DNA from 4 places in the Salinicola sp. RZ23 genome. Region 1 is predicted to be linked to each of the others. Evidence: predicted binding sites of a transcription regulator. Region 1 holds the regulator's gene; each other region holds the start of a gene.
The links. Region 1 encodes sigma-54, which starts transcription at its own class of promoters, with help from an activator protein. Its sites were predicted from a motif close to TGGCACNNNNNTTGCTNT; they were not measured.
Positions count from the first base shown of each region.

Region 2: a site for sigma-54 is predicted at 2,486-2,503, ahead of urtA (urea ABC transporter substrate-binding protein). Genes of this name have one in related genera too.
Region 3: a site for sigma-54 is predicted at 1,934-1,951, ahead of DOM67_RS16920 (amino acid ABC transporter substrate-binding protein). Genes of this name have one in related genera too.
Region 4: a site for sigma-54 is predicted at 1,938-1,955, ahead of speB (agmatinase). Genes of this name have one in related genera too.

Region 1 covers NZ_PZJK01000012.1:124,950-130,032, reverse strand. The annotation lists gene DOM67_RS12520 (HPr family phosphocarrier protein) at 1-179, opposite strand, end outside; gene rapZ (RNase adapter RapZ) at 166-1,080, opposite strand; gene DOM67_RS12510 (PTS sugar transporter subunit IIA) at 1,088-1,567, opposite strand; gene raiA (ribosome-associated translation inhibitor RaiA) at 1,578-1,886, opposite strand; gene DOM67_RS12500 (RNA polymerase factor sigma-54) at 2,002-3,426, opposite strand; gene lptB (LPS export ABC transporter ATP-binding protein) at 3,839-4,564, opposite strand; gene lptA (lipopolysaccharide transport periplasmic protein LptA) at 4,596-5,083, opposite strand, start outside.
Region 2 covers NZ_PZJK01000009.1:204,528-209,610, reverse strand. The annotation lists gene urtB (urea ABC transporter permease subunit UrtB) at 1-999, opposite strand, end outside; gene urtA (urea ABC transporter substrate-binding protein) at 1,114-2,421, opposite strand; gene DOM67_RS10200 (acyl-CoA dehydrogenase C-terminal domain-containing protein) at 2,782-4,581, opposite strand; gene DOM67_RS10195 (BCCT family transporter) at 4,994-5,083, shown strand, end outside.
Region 3 covers NZ_PZJK01000016.1:33,777-38,859, forward strand. The annotation lists gene hemE (uroporphyrinogen decarboxylase) at 1-766, shown strand, start outside; gene DOM67_RS16910 (DCC1-like thiol-disulfide oxidoreductase family protein) at 738-1,235, shown strand; gene DOM67_RS16915 (VanZ family protein) at 1,232-1,627, shown strand; gene DOM67_RS16920 (amino acid ABC transporter substrate-binding protein) at 2,012-3,040, shown strand; gene DOM67_RS16925 (amino acid ABC transporter permease) at 3,174-4,364, shown strand; gene DOM67_RS16930 (amino acid ABC transporter permease) at 4,393-5,083, shown strand, end outside.
Region 4 covers NZ_PZJK01000007.1:9,903-14,985, forward strand. The annotation lists gene DOM67_RS06210 (AI-2E family transporter) at 1-346, shown strand, start outside; gene DOM67_RS06215 (sigma 54-interacting transcriptional regulator) at 392-1,819, opposite strand; gene speB (agmatinase) at 1,997-2,965, shown strand; gene DOM67_RS06225 (sodium:solute symporter) at 3,049-4,452, shown strand; gene DOM67_RS06230 (5-guanidino-2-oxopentanoate decarboxylase) at 4,449-5,083, shown strand, end outside.

The DNA of each region.
Region 1 (5,083 bases):
GGCGTGCCGCAGGGCGCGGCCAGCATCAGCAGCGACATGATATTGGCGGCGTCGGCGATACGCTCGCCGTGGTGTACCGCGACCCGGGCGGCGAACGGCTGACAGCACTGCACCAGCTTGGTCGCGGCCCGGGCGTGCAGGCCGCGGCGGTTGGTCAGGCGCAGTTCACGCGTCGGCATTGCCACCCCGCTCGGCAGGCATGTCATCGGAGAGGGCGGTGTGCACCCCGAGTTCGCGATGGCGTAGACGGATATCGACGTCGTCGTGACGGAAGTGGTGCGCCAGGCGCTCGATCAGGTAGACCGAGCGGTGATGACCGCCGGTGCAGCCCACCGCGACGGTGAGGTAGCTGCGGTGGCTGGCCAGGTAGGCCGGCAGCCAGCGGATCAGCCAGGCATGGATATCGCCGGCCATGGCGTGCACGTCGGGGTACTGCTCGAGAAAGGTGACGATCTCGCCGTCGCGGCCGTCGAAAGCACGCAGGTTCGGGTCCCAGAACGGGTTGGGCAGGCAGCGCACGTCGAACACCATGTCGGCATCCAGCGGTACGCCGCGCTTGAAGCCGAACGATTCGAAGGTGAGCGTGAGGCGGCCGCCGCTGTGACGCGCGACCTGTTCGCTGATGCGGGCACGCAGGTCGTGGACCGAGAGACCGCGGGTATCGATCACCAGATCGGCGACCCGGCGGATCGGCGCCAGATAGCCCTGCTCGTTGTCGATCGCCTCGGCCAGCGTCATGTCGTTGCCGCGGGTCAGCGGATGGCGACGACGGGTGGCGGAGTAGCGTTCGAGCAGCACCTTGGCGTCGGCGGTGAGGTAGATCACCTGGGTGTCGATGCCGCGCTCGCGCACACCTTCGAGCAGCACCGGGAAGCGCTCCAGCGCCTCCGGCAGGTTACGCGCATCGATGCTCACCGCCACATTGGGCCGCGACGGCGGTGCGGCCCTGAGCTCGTCGATCAGCGGCGCCAGCAGATTGGTCGGCAGGTTGTCGATGGCGTAGTAGCCGAGATCTTCCAGCGCCTGCAGCGCAATGGATTTTCCCGACCCCGAGCGGCCACTGATGATGACGAGTCGCATGCAGTCTCTATCCGTCTTCGCTGTCCTGATGATGGCGAATGGCGTCGATCAGCGTGTCGTGGAGCGCGTGCTGCGAGCCGGCCTGGCGCAGCTTCTGGCGCACGCTGCCCTGATTCATGATGCCGGCGACCTCGGCCAGCAGCGAAAGGTGGGCGTCGTCGGCCTCCTCCGGCACCAGCAGCACGAACACCAGATCCACCGGCTCGCCATCGATGGCATCGAAGTCGATGGCATCCTCGAGGCGCATGAAGCCAGCCAACGGCGTCTTGCAGTGCGGGCTGCGGGCGTGCGGGATGGCGACCCCGTTGCCGATGCCGGTGCTGCCCAGCCGCTCGCGTCCGATCAGGCGGCTGAACACCTCCTGACTGTCCAGGCTGGGCGTATTCTGGGCGATGAAGGTGCTGAAGAATTCCAGCAGACGCTTTTTGCTGCCCCCCGTCACACCGTAGAGGGTGCGTTCGGGGGGCAGGATGGTTTCCAGAGTGATCATCGGGGAATTAGCGGGCGCCTGCGCCTTGCGCGCGGGCCTGTGCCTTCTCTTTGTGTTTGACCAGCTGGCGGTCCAGCTTGTCGGTCAGGGCGTCGATCGCGGCATACATGTCGATATCGCTGGCTTCGGCATGAATGTCGCCGCCCGCTGCGTGTAGCGTGCAGGCCGCTTGCTGACGCTCTTTCTCGATGCTCAACGTCACCTGAACGTTGGTGATGTTGTCGTAGTGGCGCTCCAGACGTGCGAGTTTCTCGTCGACGTAGTCCCGCAGGGCGTCGGTCAGTTCGACATGGTGGCCGGTGACGTTCACTTGCATGGCGCGCTCCTGTTGCGGCTTATGTGGCACCTCTGATTGTAACCCTTTTCTCCGCGCTGCAAAGGGATCGCGGACGATTGATCGCCATGCGCTCGCGTGAATTCTAAAAGTCCAATCAAGACAGTCGCTTACGTTCGCTCGAGGCGGGGATGCCCATGGCCTCGCGGTACTTGGCCACGGTGCGCCGGGCGACGCTGATGTCGGCCTGCGCCAGCAGCTCCACCAGCTTGCTGTCGGAGAGCGGCTTGCGCGGTGACTCCTCGCCGATCAGCTTCTTCAGGCGTGCCCGAATCGCGGTGCTGGAGACGCTGTCGCTCTCGCCGCGTTGCCCCACCTGACTGGAAAAGAAGTACTTGAGTTCGAACACCCCGCGCGGCGTGTGGATGAACTTCTGCGTGGTCACCCGCGAGATGGTGGATTCGTGCATGTCGACGCTGGTGGCGATGTCGGCCAGGATCAGCGGCTTCATCGCCTCTTCGCCGCGCTCGAGGAAGTCGACCTGGCGCGCCATGATCTCGCGCCCCACCCGCAACAGGGTGTCGTTGCGGCTGGAGAGGCTCTTCATCAGCCAGCGCGCCTCCTGCAGGTGCTGGCGCAGAAAGGTGTTGTCGTCGCTCTTGTCGGCGCGCCGGATCAGCGCGGCGTAGTCGGGCTGGATGCGCAGCCGCGGCAGCGCCTCGGCGTTGAGCTCGATGCGCCAGCCATCGCGGGTCAGGCGTGCCACCAGATCCGGGATCACATAGTCCTGCTGGCTGTGGTCGAAGGCCTGGCCGGGGCGCGGGTCGAGGGTGCGGATGGTGGCGATGACGCGGTCGAGCTCGTCGTCGTCGAGGCGCAGGCGGCGCTTGAGCTGGCGCCGGTCGTCGCCGGCCAGCGCCTCCAGGAACTGGCGCACCAGGCGCTTGGCCTGGGGCAGCAGTGGGGTATCGCCGGGCAGCGCGCCGAGCTGCAGCAGCAGGCATTCGCGCAGATCGCGGGCGCCCACGCCGGTGGGGTCGAACTGCTGCAGCCGCAGCAGTACGCGCTCGAGGTCGGCGCTGGTGCACGGCTCCGAATGCTGCTCGCGCAGCCCCGCGGTGAGCTCGTCGAGGGTGCCCTCGAGATAGCCGTTGGCGTTGATGGCGTCGATCAGGTAGTCGCCGATGAGCCGTTCGCGGGGATCGAAATCGCCCATGGCGAGCTGCCAGGCGAGATGGTCGTGGAGCGTGGTGCCGGCGGCGTTGCGCTCCAGGTCCGGCCACTCGTCGGCGCCGGCCGGGGCGGCGCTGGCGGCGATGTCCTGATAGGTGTCGCTCCACTCGCTGTCGAGGGCGAGCTCTTCGGGAATATCGCTGGCCCACTCCTCCTCGGGCGTCTCGCTGGCCGCCTGCTCGGCATACTCTTCGTCCAGCTCGAGCATGGGGTTGGCCTCGAGCGCCTGCTGGATCTCCTGGCGCAGATCGAGCGTCGACAGCTGCAGCAGCTGGATCGCCTGCTGCAGCTGTGGCGTCATTGTCAGCTGGGCGCCGACACGCAGTTGAAGTGAAGGTTTCATGGACATGGCATGGACACGGGAAAGGGCCGCGGTGGCCGTCGATAGGTTAACCCTACGTTACTGACTGCCCCGGTGGGATGCAACGCTTTGAGCGCTAACTTTATGCAAGAAATATGCCACGGTGCGTTCGGCTTGGGTGTGCAGAGGCTTTGAGAGGTGCGCCGCCCGCCGCGAGTGACGCAGTGGGCTGGGGAGGCGGAAGGGCCTTGGCGCGACGCTGGACTTTGTACGCAAAGTCGGCGAGCGAAGGCCATACCGGGGCGCGTAGCTAAGGCAAAAATCGGCGAAAACGGACCGGTCTGGCGCTCCAGTTTACGGGGTGTAAATGAGCATTTTGACGGGGGCGCCGACCTCGGGCTGGCGATCCCGCCGATTTTTAACGCCGAATTGTCGAGCGCAGGTAGTTTGCGTCTCGAGTCTAGAGTCGGAACTCGTGCCCCAGATAGACATCGCGCACGCGCTGATTGTCGAGGATTGCCTCCGGGCGCCCCTCGGCGATGATCTGTCCATCGCCGACGATGTAGGCGTTGTCGCAGATATCCAGTGTCTCGCGCACGTTGTGGTCGGTGATCAGCACGCCGATCTCACGATCCCGCAGCTGGCGGATGATGTTCTTGATATCGCCCACCGAGATCGGATCGACCCCGGCGAAGGGTTCGTCGAGCAGCACGAAGGCGGGCTCGGTGGCCAGTGCCCGGGCAATCTCCACCCGCCGCCGCTCGCCACCGGAGAGCGACATGCCCAGGTTGTCGCGGATATGGTCGACGTGGAAATCGCCCAGCAGCTGCTCCAGGCGGTCGCGGCGCCCGGCGCGGTCGAGATCCCGGCGCGTCTCCAGAATGGCCATGATGTTGTCGGCGACGCTGAGCTTGCGGAAGATCGAGGCCTCCTGCGGCAGGTAGCCGATGCCGGCGCGGGCGCGCTCGTGCATCGGCGCGCGGCTCAGGTCGCGATCGTCGATGTGCACGCTGCCGGCGTCGGACTTGACCAGCCCCACGATCATGTAGAAGGAGGTGGTCTTGCCCGCGCCGTTGGGGCCGAGCAGGCCGACGATGCTGCCCTGGCGCAGGGTCAGGCTGAAGTCGTGGACGACTCGACGCCCCTTGTAGCTCTTGGCCAGATTGGCGGCCGTTAGCGTTTTCATCGCTGGATTCCTTGCCTCGCGAAAGGGTGCGTCACTGCGTCTGCTGGCGCGGCGTGAGCGTCATGCGCACGCGGCCGTCGCCGCTGCCGTCGCCACTGGTGCTGGAGCGCGCGTTGACCCTGCGCGAGTTGAGATAGTACTCGACGTAGGCGCCATCGAAGGTGTCGCGTGCCTGGTGCAGTTCGGCGTGACCGATCAGCTCGACCCGGCGCTCGGCGGCGTGGTAGATGATCTTGTCGCCCCAGCCCTTGACCAGGGCTTCGTCGGGGGCGGGCTTCTGCTCCAGATAGGCGCGCTCGCCACCGCCACCGGTAGCGGTCACCAGGCTGACTTCGCCATTCTTGCCGCGCTTGATCTCCACTCGAGCGGCCTTGAGCTGCATGCTGCCCTGCTGCATGTCGACCTTGCCGGTATAGACGGCGGTGCCTTGGCGATCGTCGAGTTCGAGCTGGTCGGCGGCGATCTCGATCGGCGCCGAGGCGTCGCTCTCCAGCGCCAGGGCAGGCAGGCTGGAGAGTC
Region 2 (5,083 bases), on a different contig from region 1:
ACGCTCGATCAGCACGCCGAACGCGCCGGCGACCAGGAAGCCGCCGGGGATCGCCAGCAGCAGCGCCAGCCCCGGCTGCCCCGGCAGCGCCTGCTGGATCAGCCAGGTGGTGTAGGCACCGATCATGATCAGCTCGCCGTGGGCCATGTTGATCACCCCCATGACGCCGAAGGTGATCGCCAGGCCGATCGCCGCCAGCACCAGGATCGAGCCCGCGCTCAAGCCGAAGAACAGCGTCTGTGCGCGGTCGTACCAGGCGCGTTTGCGCTCGATGCCGTCGAGCACCCGCTGCGCCTGTGCGGCGAGCTCGCCGTCACCCGCCGCCAGCGTCGTCAGGCTGTTGCGTACTCGCGTGTCGAGATTGCCGGCGAGAGTATCGAGGGCCCCGGCGTCGCCCTGCTGCGCGGCATACAGCGCGAGCGCCACACCCAGACGCGCACGCACGGCTTGGCTCTCTTCCTGCTCGCGGCTGGCGCGCACGCTCTCGACATTGTCGGCGCTCACCTCACCGATCAAGCGGTCCGCCGCCGCCAGACGTGCACGCTCGTCACCCTCGGCCAGCGAGAGCGAGGCGATCATGCCCTGGAGCTGGGTGCGCAGCGCGTTGTTGATCTTGAAGATATCCACCGTACGCCGGGAGCCGCTGCCGGCATCGGCAAAGGTGATCGCGTCGATCAGCGGCCACTCGCGGCCGCTGTCGTCGGTGACGATATAGAACTGCTCACCGCGGCGCTCCTTGCCCAGGCGGCCATCGAGCAGCGCCTGCAACCAGCGCGTCTTCTGGGTCGCCTGGCTGTCGGCGATCGCCTGGGCGGCCTCGCCCTTGGCCTGAAAACTGCGCGTATCGAGCGCCTGCAACAGCGCTCTGGCCTGTGTCTCGTTGACCGCCGCCGACGCCGTGGTGGCCAGCGCCGCGCACAGCAGCAGCAGGCCGAGCAGCAGCGAGTGGCAAAGCCTGCGACCGCGCTGGCGGTCCCCGCCGAGGGAATTCATCATCATGGTGGAACGCTCATGCTGCGTTGCCGTTAGCCCCGCGCCATCCGAACGGCGGCGCGGGCACGTGCGCGGGCGGCGGGCGCCGCGGCATGGCCGCGGCCGGGCCCCGCCCCCCGATCAGTTCGTCCCTGCGCCGTCTTCGCAGACCATGCGCTCGACATCGAGCTTTCCGCAGCGCAGCGGCGCACGCCAGTCGCTGATCAGGTTCTTCGACGCCGGCAGATAGTCGGACCAGGCGTCACCGGCCACCGTGGTCGGGGTCTGCCATACCACGCTGAACTGACCGTCATCCTGGATCTCGCCGATCATCACCGGCTTGGTGATGTGGTGGTTGGGCATCATCGTCGCCGCACCGCCGGAGAGATTGGGCACGGTCACGCCGATGATCGCGTCCTTGACCACGTCGACATCGGTGGTGCCGGCCTCCTCGACCGCCTTGAGCCACATGTTGAAGCCGATGTAGTGAGCTTCCATGGGGTCGTTGACCACCGCGTCCTTATTGCCGGTGTAGGCGACCCAGGCATCGATGAAGTCGTAGTTGGCGTCGCTGTCGACGCTCATGAAGTAGTTCCAGGCCGCCAGATGACCGACCAGCGGCGCAGTGTCGATACCGGTCAGCTCCTGCTCGCCGACCGAGAACGCCACCACCGGGATGTCCGAAGCCTTGATCCCCTGGTTGGCGAGTTCGTTGTAGAACGGCACGTTGGCATCGCCGTTGATGGTCGAGACCACCGCGGTCTTCTTGCCCTGGCTGCCGAAGTCCTTGACCCGGGAGACGATCGACTGCCAGTCGCTGAAGCCGAACGGCGTGTAGTTGACCATGATATCGTCGTCCGCCACGCCGTTCTCCTTGAGGTACGCCTCGAGGATCTTGTTGGTGGTGCGCGGATAGACGTAGTCGGTGCCCAGCAGCGCCCAGCGCTCGACGCCCTGTCCCATCAGGTAGTCGACCGCGGGGATCGCCTGCTGGTTGGGCGCGGCGCCGGTATAGAAGATGTTCTCGGAGGACTCCTCGCCCTCGTACTGCACCGGATAGAACAGCAGACCGTTGAGCTCCTCGACCACCGGCAGCACCGCCTTGCGCGAGGCCGAGGTCCAGTTGCCGAAAATGACGTCGACTCGCTTGTCACCGGTAAGCAGGGTGCGCGCCTGTTCGGCGTAGAGCGACCAGTCCGAGGCCGGGTCCATCACCACCGGCTCCAGCTGGCGCCCCAGCAGACCGCCCGCCTTGTTCTGCTGGTCGATCAGCATCAGCATCTCGTCTTTCAGCGTCGATTCGCTGATCGCCATGGTCCCGGAGAGGGAGTGGAGGATACCGACGCGGATCGGGCCATCGTCGGCGGCCAGCACCGGCGCAGAGAGACCTGCCAGCGTGGTGGCGAGGGCGGAGGTTGCGATCAGTTTGCGTAGGGCTGTTGTTGTCATGAGACGCTCCTGAAGAATCCCTGGATGGGTGCCCGGCGCCGCCGGCGCACCCCGCCCTGGCTCTCATGCATTTTCCGTGCCCTTTTTTCCTGCGCCGACACCCTTGTATACAAAAAAGTCGCGCATCGCGCACCGTCAGCGCGCGTCATGACCGCTCAGGGCGCGCCCCGAGGCGCTTCCCTAGGCGCCTGGAGTTCGTCTCGGTATTAGATTCATGAGTCAGGTCAAGACGTTGGCAGCACCGCCCGACACCGGGGCATATGCACCAGAATGGATACAAAAAAAGGCGCTCGTATCACGAGCGCCCCAAAAGCGTGCAAACCACCGATCGATACTCATCGACGCCAGCGCGCCTGTTCGTCAAAAACGCATCTCTCCCAGGGCCATCAATCCCGCCGCCCCCGCCTCGAGCTGGCGCGCGTGGGCCTCGCTGCGCGGCAACAAGCGGTCGAGGAAGTGCTGCCCCACGATCAGCTTGTCGCGATAGTCGGCCTCACCCAGGGCGCCGCCCTGGTCGAGCCCACGCACCACGGCGCGAGCCGCCTTCCACCACATCCAGGCGTAGACGCTGAGCCCGGTCAGCTGCAGGTAGTCGTGGGCCGCCGCACCGGCCTCGGCCGGGTCCTGGCGGGCGCGCTCGAGCAGCTGGCGGGTCGCTCGTTCCAGCCGCGCCGCAGCGGCCTCGGCAGCCGCATGGAAGGGCCGCAGGCGCGGGTTGGTGCCGCCACCATCCTCCAGGTCCGCGCGCAGACGCGCCAGCAGGCGCTCGACATACGCCCCCTCGTTACGCACCAGCTTGCGGCCCACCAGATCCATCGCCTGGATGCCGTTGGTGCCTTCGTAGATCATGGCAATACGCGCATCGCGCACGAACTGCTCGGCGCCCCACTCGACGCAGTAGCCGCTACCGCCATAGAGCTGTTGCGCCTCGACCGTGGCCTCGAAGCCACGATCGGTCAGAAACGCCTTGGCCACCGGGGTCAGCAGCGCCACCATCTCCTCGGCATGGGCACGGGTCTCGGCATCCGGATGGTAACGGGCGCGGTCGAGTTCACGGGCGACGAAGGCCGCGAACAGCCGCCCGCCTTCGTTCCAGGCGCGCACGTCCAGCGCCATGCGGCGCACGTCGGGGTGTACCAGGATCGGGTCGGCGGGCTTGTCCGGCGCCGCCGCACCGCCGGGGGCGCGGCTCTGCAGACGCTCGCGGGCGAAATCGATCGCGCTCTGGTAGGCGATCTCGCCCAGGCCCAACCCCTGCATGCCGATCGACAGCCGCTCGTAGTTCATCATCGTGAACATCGCCGCCAATCCCTGGTGCGGCTCGCCGATCAGCTCGCCCCGCGCCGCCTCGAAATGCATCACGCAGGTGGCACTGGCCTTGATGCCCATCTTGTGCTCGAGACCGCCGCACACCACGCCGTTGGCCTCGCCGGCCTGCCCCTCGGCATCGACCCGGCGCTTGGGCACCAGGAACAGCGAGATGCCCTTGGCACCCGGCGGTGCGTCGGGCAACTTGGCCAGCACCAGGTGAACGATATTGTCGGTGAGGTCGTGCTCGCCGCCGGTGATCCAGATCTTGCTGCCGGTGATGGCGTAACTGCCGTCATCGTTGGGCGTGGCACGGGTCTTGATCAGCCCCAAGTCGGTGCCGCAGTGGGGCTCGGTCAGGCACATCGTGCCCAGCCACTCGCCGGCGTAGAGTCGCGGCAGATAGCGCGCTCGGGTCGCCTCGTCGGCGTACTGGTCGAGCAGCAGTGCGGCGCCGTTGTTGAGCGCCAGATAGAGCGCGAAGCTCGAGTTGCTGGCGTAGAGCATCTCGTCGAAGGCCAGCGTGAGCAGCTTGGGCAAGCCCTGGCCGCCCAGTGCCGGGTCCCCGCCGAGACCGCACCAGCCCCCCTCGGCGAACTCGGCGAAGGCGGCGCGAAACCCCTGCGGCGTGGTCACCCGGGCGCCATCGAACTGGCACCCCTCGGCGTCGCCGCTGGCGTTCAGCGGCAGCAATTCGGCGGTGACCAGCCTGCCGGCCTCCTCCATCACCGCATCGGCAAGCTCGGCGTTGAGCTCGGCGGTGGCCGGCATCGCCGCCCATTCACGCTCGGCGGCGAAGACCTCTTCGCGCACGAAACGCAGATCGTTCAGCGGGGCTCGATAGTGTGCCATGACCTCTCCTGCGGCGAATGTCGAATGCAGCCAGTTTCAAACGTTCGTTTCAATATACGCCGAGTACGCTCCGAGGTGCACTCTGACCTTGGTCTAGCACGCTTGCCCGAGCCCTGCGTCGCCCTCCTGTCCGTGCCATCGCCGCCTTGTTCCAGGCGCCGTGCGACCTTGGTATAGACGCTGCGCGGCCGGACGTCGCGGGCAGGTACGTGGCGCGCGCGCCGGGGACGGTTGGAAGCGGCCACTTGATTCAGGATAATTACAAAACTTGCGCGTTCGTGACGATACGCCAGACTAGAGGCGCAATGGCGCATCGCCGCGACCGCCAGCAAGTCAATAACGGGACGCGATCTCGCCACGCCCTGAAGGCGTGGCCTGGTCCGTCATGTGGTAATCATTAGGGAGACGGCTAGTGGCTCAAGAAGATCCTAACAACCAGCCGGCCGCGCCGCAGGAAGGCGTACCGGCCCCCGAGGGACCCTCCAACCTGATCGATACCGAC
Region 3 (5,083 bases), on a different contig from region 1:
CCATCCGGTGCGGACCGCCGCCGAGGTCGCCGCGCTGAGTGCGCCGGATGCCGAGCACGATCTCGACTACGTGATGAACGCGGTGCGCACCATTCGCCGCGAGCTCAACGGCCGGGTGCCGCTGATCGGCTTCTCCGGCAGCCCCTGGACCCTGGCGACCTACATGGTCGAGGGCGGCTCGAGCAAGGATTTCCGCCATATCAAGGCGATGCTCTACGGTGACCCGCAGACCCTGCACACTCTGCTGGGCCTGCTCGCCACGGCGGTGACCGACTATCTCAACGCCCAGATCCGTGCCGGCGCCCAGGTGGTGCAGATCTTCGACACCTGGGGCGGGGCGCTGTCGACCCCGGCCTATGAGGCGTTCTCGTTGGCCTACATGCGGCGCATCGTCGGCGGGCTGATCCGCGAGCACGATGGCCGCCGGGTGCCGGTGATCCTGTTCACCAAGAACGGTGGGCAGTGGCTGGAGTCGATCGCCGACAGCGGCTGCGACGCCGTCGGCCTCGACTGGACCACCGAGCTCGGCGACGCGCGGCGGCGGGTCGGCGAGCGCGTGGCGCTGCAGGGTAACCTCGACCCCAACGTGCTGTTTGCACCGCCCGAACAGATCGGCACCGAGGTCAAGCGGGTGCTGGAGAGCTTCGGCCACGGTCCGGGGCATGTGTTCAATCTGGGCCACGGTATCAGCCAGTTCACCAACCCCGATCACGTCACCGCCTTCTTCGACGCGCTGCATGAATCGAGCCCGGCCTATCACCGCTGAGGCGGTCGATGACGGCGTCGACGGCCTGCTGCTGTTCGATGCCGAGTGCCCGTTCTGCCGGCGCGCGGTGCGCTGGCTGCTGGCGCATGAACGCGAGTCTGGCGCCGGCCTGGTGCTGAGTGGGCTCGATACCGCGCTGGGGCGGCGCGTGGGGCACCACTTCGGGCGTGATCTCGAACGCTGCGACACGATCCGGTATGTCACCGGCGGTGAGCTTCACGAGGAGAGCGAGGCGCTGTGGCGGTTAGGGAGCCGGCTCCGCTCGGGCTGGCGGCTGCTGGCATGGCTGCGCTGGGTGCCGGCGCCGCTGCGCAACGCCGTCTATCGCGGGATCGGGCGCTATCGTCGGCGTCTGGCACCGGACAACGACGCGCGGCTGGAGGACGACCCGCGCTGGCGCGAACGGCTCGATGCCACGCTCTGCACGCGGCTGGGGCTACCGTCCACGCTTTGCGAGGTCAGCCGATGACACGACAACGCCGCGGCGCCTGGCGCAGGTTGGCCCTGCTGGCCGTGATGGCCTGGGCTATCGGGGTGGCCTGGGGCAGCCTGACGCCGGGGGCCGAGATGCCGCGATACCTGCCGTGGGACAAGTTCAATCACGTCGTCGGCTACGCCGGACTGACCCTGTGGCTGGGACTCGCCGTACGGCGCTGGGCCTGGGCACGCGCCTGGATGATCGCGCTCGTATTCGGCATCGTCATCGAGTATCTGCAGCTGTGGGTCCCTGGCCGCGCCGGCGGCGATTGGGAGGATATCCTGGCCAATGCGCTGGGGGCCACAGTGGCCGCGCTGCTCGGCGCGAGGATACGCCGCTGTCGTCGGCGACGCGCTGCCGCGGCCAGTACCGGCGCGCCCTGAGGCGCTTCCCCGTCGTCTATGCCAGGCACGTGGTAGCGCTGCCCCTGCCGCCTGTACTCTCTGCGCAGGCGTTGATCGACGTCTTCTTATCCATTGGTGGCATCGTCGCCATCACCGGTGGCTCGATTCAACGCTAGTGCCATCCCTCGACGCCTTCTTTTGGTGCGCAACGCTATCCCGCGCACGCTTTTGAAACAGAATGTTGCCCGTGTTTTCGCAGTTTGCGTCATGCCGAGAGTGTAGGTAGAGATCGTAAGCGTCCTAGGCGAGCGTTGAATCCAGGATTTTCAGGCGCTAGCGCGAAAGTGGAACGGACTTTGCTAATTTGTTTTGGGCATGCTTCGACATGCACTTAAATGACAACGCAAGGGAGTGGATTCCACCATGCGCCACAAGAACAAAAGCCTGTCTCTTCTCTCCGCTGCCGCATTGACGGCACTGGCGACGTCCCAGGCTCAGGCTGCCACCTTGGATAACGTGAAAAGCAACGGCGAGTTCAAGTGCGGCGTCAGCACGGGGCTCACCGGTTTCTCCTCTCCCGATGAGAACGGCAAGTGGACCGGCATCGATGTCGAAGTGTGCCGTGCCGTCGCCGCCGCCGTGCTGGGTGATCCGACCAAGGTGGTGTTCTCGCCGCTGACCGCCAAGGAGCGCTTTACCGCGCTGCAGTCGGGCGAGATCGATGTGCTCTCGCGCAACACCACCTGGACCGCTACCCGCGACAACTCGCTGGGGCTCAACTTCACCGGGGTCAACTTCTACGATGGCCAGGGCTTCCTGGTGCGCAAGGATCTCGGCATCAAGAGCGCCAAGGAGCTGGACGGCGCTTCCATCTGCGTACAGGCGGGTACCACCACCGAACTCAACATGGCCGACTACTTCAAGGCCAACGACATGCAGTTCCAGCAGGTCGCCTTCGATACCTCCGACCAGACCGCCCAGGGCTTCGACAGCGGGCGCTGTGACGTGCTCACCTCCGACTCCTCGCAGCTGGCGGCACTGCGCCTGCAGCTGGCCGACCCCAGCAGCGTCGAGATCCTGCCCGAGCGTATCTCCAAGGAGCCGCTGGGTCCGGTGGTGCGCCAGGGTGACGACCAGTGGTTCGACATCGTCAAGTGGACCCTGTTCGCGATGCTCGACGCCGAAGAGCTGGGGGTGACCAGCCAGAACGTCGATCAGATGCGCGACAACCCGCCCAATCCGGACATCGCCCGCCTGCTGGGCAAGGATGGCAACTACGGCGAGCAGATGGGTATCAGCAACGACTGGGCCTACAACATCGTCAAGATGGTGGGCAACTACGGTGAAGTGTTCGACCGCACCGTGGGCAAGGACTCGCCGATGGGGCTCGAGCGTGGCATCAACGCCTTGTGGAACCAGGGCGGTATCCAGTACGCACCGCCGATTCGCTGAGTGCGCGACGCCGCCCGCCGGCTGCCCGAGAGGGCGCTGGCGGCGCGGCTAGCTGGCGTTTCCTGACGTCGTCTCCCGGCCTGTGTGCCGGGAGCCGTTGCCGCTCACCGCTCGAGTAGAGACACGACTTCTCATGCTGCGTCCATCCACCTCGCTGCCACGCCGAGGGCAGGGGCCGCTGTGGCGGAATCCCACCGTTCGTGCGCTGATCGTCCAGGCCGTGCTGTTTCTGATCCTGGCCGGTTTCATCGGTTATCTCGTCCACAACACCCTCAACAACCTGGAATCCCGCGGTATCCAGACCGGCTTCGGTTTCCTCGAAGGGCGTGCAGGCTTCTCGATCCCGCAAACGCTGATCGACTACACCAGCGACTCCAGTTACGGCACCACCTTCGTCGTCGGCCTGCTCAACACCCTGCTGGTCTCGGCCCTGGGCATTGTCGCCGCGACCCTGATCGGTTTCGCGGTCGGCATCGCTCGGCTGTCGACCAACTGGCTGCTGGCGCGGCTGGCCACCATCTACGTCGAGATCTTCCGCAACATCCCGCTGCTGGTGCAGATTCTGTTCTGGTACTACGCGGTACTGCGGGCACTGCCCTCGCCGCGCGACAGCATGTCGCTGTTCGATCTGTTCTTCTTCAACGTGCGTGGGGTGGTGATGCCCGACCCGCAGCCGCTGCCGGGGTTCTCCGCCACGCTCTGGGCGCTGCTGATCGCAGTGGTCGCCACGCTGCTCTTCGCGCGCTTCGCCAAGCGCCGACAGATGGCCACCGGCCAGGCGCTGCCGGTCTACTGGATCGGGGCGGCCATCGTCATCGGCCTGCCGCTGATCGTGTTCCTGGCCAGCGGCGCCCCGCTGGCGTGGACCCTCCCCGAACTCAGGGGCTTCAACTTCCGCGGCGGGATCAACATCCTGCCCGAGCTGGTGGCACTGTGGCTGGCGCTGTCGATCTACACCGCGGCGTTCATCGCCGAGATCGTGCGCTCCGGCATCCTCTCGGTCTCCCACGGCCAGACCGAAGCGGCGCGCTCGCTGAGCCTGCCCGGTGGCATCACTCTGCGCAAGATCGTGATTCCGCAGGCGATGCGGGTGATCGTGCCGCAGATGACCAGCCAGTATCTCAACCTGATCAAGAACTCGTCGCTGGCCACGGCGATCGGCTATCCCGATCTGGTGGCGGTCTTCGCCGGTACCACCCTGAACCAGACCGGGCAGGCGATCGAGATCATCGCCATGACCATGGCGGTCTATCTGGTGATCAGCCTGACGGTGTCGTTCCTGATGAACCTCTACAACGCCCGCACGCTGCTGAAGGAGCGATGAGATGCGTGAATCGACATTTCGCACTCAGATGATCGAGGCGCGCGAGGCCCCGGATCAGCGCCGCGGGATCAGCGGCTGGCTGCGCGCCAACCTGTTCAACGGGCCGCTCAACAGCGTGGTCTCGGTGGTGGTGATCGGCCTGCTGGCGTGGATCCTGTGGCCATTCTTGAAGTGGGCGGTGGTCGATGCCAACTTCCTCGGCTCGACCCGCGCGGACTGCACCGGCAGCGGCGCCTGCTGGGTGTTCATCTCGGCCCGCTTCGAGTCGATCATCTATGGCTTTTACCCGGCCGCCGAGCGCTGGCGGGTGGATATCGTGTTCGCCTTGATGGCGGTGCTGGTGGCGTGGCTGGCGATCCCGCGGCTGCCCAAGAAGCGCCTGGTCGGCCTGTTTACGCTGATCGGCTTTCCGATCATCGCCTGGTTCCTGCTGCTGGGCGGCCACTTCGGCCTGCCCGAGGTGCCCACCCGCGCCTGGGGCGGGCTGATGCTGACCCTGACCGTGGCCACGGTGGGCATCGTCGGCTCGCTGCCGCTGGGGGTGATCCTGGCCCTGGGGCGGCGCTCCAAGATGCCGTTCGTCAAGAGCGTGTGCGTCATCTTCATCGAGTTCTGGCGCGGTGTGCCGCTGATCACGGTGCTGTTCATGGCTTCGGTGATGCTGCCGCTGTTCGTGCCCGGCAACGTCGAGTTCGACAAGCTGCTGCGGGCGCTGATCG
Region 4 (5,083 bases), on a different contig from region 1:
CTCGCTCTATCTGATCGCCACCGGCCACCTGCCCAACGGCATCGGGCTGTTCCTGTGGGGCGCAATCGAGCTGTTCGTGGTCGACAAGACGCTGCGCCCGCGGCTGGTCGGCGGGCCGATCAAGCTGCCCTTCCTGCCCACCTTCTTCGGCCTGATCGGCGGCGTGAAGACCATGGGGCTGGTGGGGCTGTTCGTGGGCCCGGTGCTGATGGCCCTGCTGGTCGCCAGCTGGCGCGAGTGGCTGCACGACGACGAGGCCCCGGACGCCCCCAGCGAGGCGGAGCGCTGGGGCTACGGCAATCCGCGGCTGATCGCCCGTTATACCGGCCAACACCCTGACCGCTAGGCATCCCGATCGCTACGCGCCCTTATCGATGAGAGCAATGGGCGCTCAACTGTCTCCCCGCTCACGCCCCAGGGTGATGGCGTAGCGCTTCAGCTTGCGCACCACGCTGGGCTGGCTGATGCCCAGGCGCTCGGCCAGCGCATAGGTGGAGCCGTGGGTCTGGGCTAGCTGGGCCAGAATACGCTGCTCGTGGGCCGCCAGCGCGGCTTTCAGCCCCTCCCCTTCGCCGAGCAGCGCACCGCTCGCCGGTTCCGTCGGATGCTGCGACGGCGGCGCCCCGGCAGTGCCCGGCTCACCCCCCGCCGGGCCGCCGATCACACTGCTCTCCGCCGCCAGCCAGGCGCGCTCCAGCCAGTTCTCCAGCTCACGCACGTTGCCCGGCCACTCGGCGCTCATCAGCTCGGCCCAGGCCCGTGGGTGGAGCATCTTGTCATCGCCGTAGCGGCGGTTGAGCCGTTCCAGCTGGCGCTCCGCCAGCCCACGGATCTCCTCGCGGCGCTCGCGCAGCGGCGGCAGGGTCACCGGGATCACGTTGAGCCGGTAGTAGAGATCGAGCCGGAAGGCGCCCTCCTCCACCTGCCGCGCCAGATCGCGGTTGGTCGCCACCACCAGGCGGAAGTCGACCCGCCGCGAACGGGTGTCGCCGAGCCGGGTAAGGGAGCCATCCTGAATCACCTTGAGCAGCTTGGACTGCATGGTCAGCGGCAGCTCACCGATCTCGTCGAGGAACAGAGTGCCGTTGTGCGCCTGCTCCAGCAGCCCCGCCTTGCCCTGTCGCGCCGCGCCGCTGAAGGCGCCGGGCTGGTAGCCGAACATCTCCGACTCGAACAGCGACTCGGGAATCGCCGCACAGTTGACGTCGACGAAGGCGCCATCGCAGCGCCGGCTCCAGCGGTGCAGCTGGCGCGCAAAGGCGGTCTTGCCCACCCCCGACTCCCCCAGCATCAGCACCGTGGCATCGGTCGGCGCGCTGCGCTTGAGCAGTTGGGTGATCTCGCGCATCAGGCGGCTCTTGACCACCAGCTCGCCGGCCTCGGCGGGCGTCTCCGCCGGCGCCTCGTGGTGGCGCTTGAGATGATCGGTGAAGCGCTGCTGGAGCAGCGCGTACTCATCCTGCAACAGACGCAGATCGGTGAGGTCCCGCGAGCGGCTGATCACCCGCACCAGACGCCCGCCGACATACACCGGATGCGCCTCCGCGATCACCTGGCGGCCGGTGCCGGTGCGCTGCATCAGCTGCGCCGGCTGGCCGGTACGGATCACTTCGAGCGACACCGAGGGCGAGAGCACGCCGCTGGCCTGCAGCGCCTGCACGGTGGTCGCGCACAGCGCCTCCCGCGGCATGCCATAGACCGTCGCGGCGCCGGGGCTGACATCGAGGATGCGCCCCGCGGCATCGACCACGAACAGATGGTCCTGGGCGGTATGGACCATGGCCCCCAGGGTGGCGCGGTCCGCTTGGGCCTCAGACATCGGCGTCTCCGATTCGACTTTGCATCATTGATACGTCAATGAATCAACAGCGACAAGACATCAATACAAAAACGCATCAATGCGCGTCGGCAGGTTCGCAAAATCAATGGGTTACGGTTGGCACGCTTTATGCGTGGTGATGTCCGATCCCTCGACAATCACAACCCAGGAGATGGTATGTCCCACCAGCCTACGGATCGCGCCCCGCTCAACCAGCCACTGGGCGGTAACGAGATGCCCCGTTTCGGCGGCCCGGCGACCATGATGCGGCTGCCGACCCAGCAGAGCGCTGCCGGGCTCGATGCCTGCTTCGTCGGTATCCCGCTGGACATCGGCACCTCCAATCGCCCCGGCACCCGTTTCGGGCCGCGCCAGATCCGCGATGAGTCGCGCATGCTGCGGCCGTTCAACATGGCCACCCGCGCCGCACCCTTCGAGAGCCTGCAGGTGGCGGACATCGGCGATGTGCCGATCAATACCTTCGATCTCAAGAAGAGCGTCGGCATCATCGAGCGCTTCTACCACGAACTGCTCGGCCACGACGTCATCCCGCTGACCCTGGGCGGCGATCACACCATCGCCCTGCCGATCCTGCGCGCCATGGCCAAGAAGCACGGCCCGGTGGGGCTGATCCACGTCGATGCCCATGCCGACGTCAACGATCAGATGTTCGGCGAGCAGATCGCCCACGGCACCCCCTTCCGCCGCGCCGTGGAAGAGGGGCTGCTGGATACCCAGCGCGTGGCCCAGATCGGCCTGCGCGGCACCGGCTACGCCGCCGACGAGTTCGACTGGGGCCGCGAGCAGGGCTTCCAGGTGGTGCCCGCGGAAGCGTGCTGGCACCAGAGCCTGACACCGCTGATGGCAGAGATTCGCGAAAAGGTCGGCGGCGGACCGGTCTATCTGAGCTTCGACATCGACAGCCTCGACCCCGCCTACGCCCCGGGCACCGGCACCGTCGAGATCGGTGGGCTGACCATTCCCCAGGCGCTGGAGATCATCCGCGGCTGTCACGGCCTGGATATCGTCGGCTGCGATCTGGTCGAGGTCTCGCCACCCTATGATGCCCACGGCCAGACCGCGGTGGTCGCCGCCAATCTGCTGTTCGAGATGCTCTGCGTGCTGCCCGGCGTGAAGCGCCGCTGACGCCAACCAGTCGCAGGTCATCACCGTTCACATCTGAATTCACAACAACAATCGCCGCCGGCACGGCGGCAGGGTAAAACGTCATGATGCTGGATCTTATCGTCGTCGCGCTCTACGCGGCGGGCATGCTGCTCCTCGGCTGCTGGGGCATGAAACGCGCCCGCAGCAGCGACGACTATCTGGTGGCGGGCCGCCGCCTGGGCCCGGGGCTCTATCTGGGCACGCTCTCCGCGGTGGTGCTCGGCGGCGCCTCCACCGTGGGCACGGTCAAGCTGGGCTACGTCTACGGCCTCTCCGGACTGTGGCTGTGCGGCGCCCTGGGCCTGGGGTTGATCGTGCTCAGCCTGGTGCTGGCCAAGCCGCTGGCCAAGCTCAAGCTCTACACCATCACCCAGCTGCTCGAGCGCCGCTACACGCCGGCGGCCAAGAGCGTCAGCTCGGCGGTGATGCTCGCCTATGACCTGATGATCGCGGTCACCTCGACCATCGCCATCGGCACCCTGGTCACGGTGCTGTTCGCGCTACCCTCCTGGGTCGGGGTGGTGATCGGCGGCACCATCGTGGTGGTCTACTCCACCCTCGGCGGCATGTGGTCGCTGACGCTCACCGACATCGTCCAGTTCGTGATCATGACCGTGGGCATGCTCGGCCTGATGCTGCCACTGACGGTGCACTATGCCGGCGGCTGGGACACGCTGGTCGCCAGCGCCGCGCCGGGGCACTTCTCGCTCACCGGGATCGGCTGGTCGACCATCGTCACCTACTTCGTCATCTACTTCCTGGGCATCCTGATCGGCCAGGACATCTGGCAGCGGGTGTTCACCGCCCGTTCGACCCGGGTGGCCCGTTTCGCCGGCACCGCCGCGGGGGTCTACTGCCTGATCTACGGTGCCATCGGCGCGCTGGTGGGGGTGGCTGCCAGCGTGCTCCTGCCCAATCTCGCCGATCCCAACAACGCCTTCGCCGCGGTCGCCCAACTGGCGCTGCCGGACGGCCTGCGCGGGCTGATCGTGGCCGCCGCCATGGCCGCGATGATGTCCACCGCCAGCGCCGGCATGCTCGCCGCTTCGACCTTGATGACGAGGGACCTGCTGCCGGCCCTGGGCGGCGGGCCGCAGAGCGAGCGGGTCTCGAGCTACCGCCTGTGGACGCTGCTCATGGGGCTGGTCACCATCGTCATCGCGCTGCTGGTGGATGACGTGATCGGCGCCCTGACCATCGCCTACAACCTGCTGGTCGGCGGCATGCTGGTGCCGATCCTCGGCGCCCTCTACTGGCGGCGGGCCTCCAACAGCGGCGCCATCGCGGCGATGGCCGCCGGCTCGCTGGGGGTTGTGGCGTTCATGCTCAAGGATGGCCTGCTGGCCAACTCGCCGATCTACGCCGGTCTGGTGGCGAGCCTGGCGAGCTTCGTCGTGGTCAGCCTGCTGCGTCCGGATACTAGCCGCCCCGTGGCCGCCGAGACCCAGCCGGAGCAGCGCGCATGAGCGTGGCACACTGGCTGGTGCGGGCGCTGGAAGCGCTCGGCATCGATACCGTCTTCGGCATTCCGGGTGTCCACACCATCGAACTCTATCGTGGGCTTGAGGGCAGCCGGCTGCGCCACGTCACGCCGCGCCACGAGCAGGGCGCGGGCTTCATGGCCGATGGCTATGCCCGCGCCAGCGGACGCCCGGCGGCCTGCTTCATCATCACCGGCCCGGGGATGACCAATATCGCCACGGCGATGGGCCAGGCGCTCGCCGACAGCGTGCCCATGCTGGTGATCTCCAGCGTCAATCGGCGCGCCGAGCTGGGCATGGGCGAAGGCCGGCTGCACGAGCTGCCATCGCAGCAGCAGACCCTGAGCGGGGTCAGCCTGTTCAGCCATACCCTGCTCGACCCGGCCAATCTGCCACGGGTGCTGGCGCGGGCCTGGACGCTGCTGCATACCGGGCGGCCCGGGCCGGTGCACATCGAGATACCGCGGGACCTGCTCGATGCGCCGCTCGACGCAGAACTGCCGCGGCCCGGGCGCTGCCATCCACCCCAGGCGGCGACGGCGGCGCTCGACCAGGCAGCGGCATGGCTCGACGCCGCCCGGCGCCCGCTGCTGCTGCTGGGCGGTGGAGCGATCGC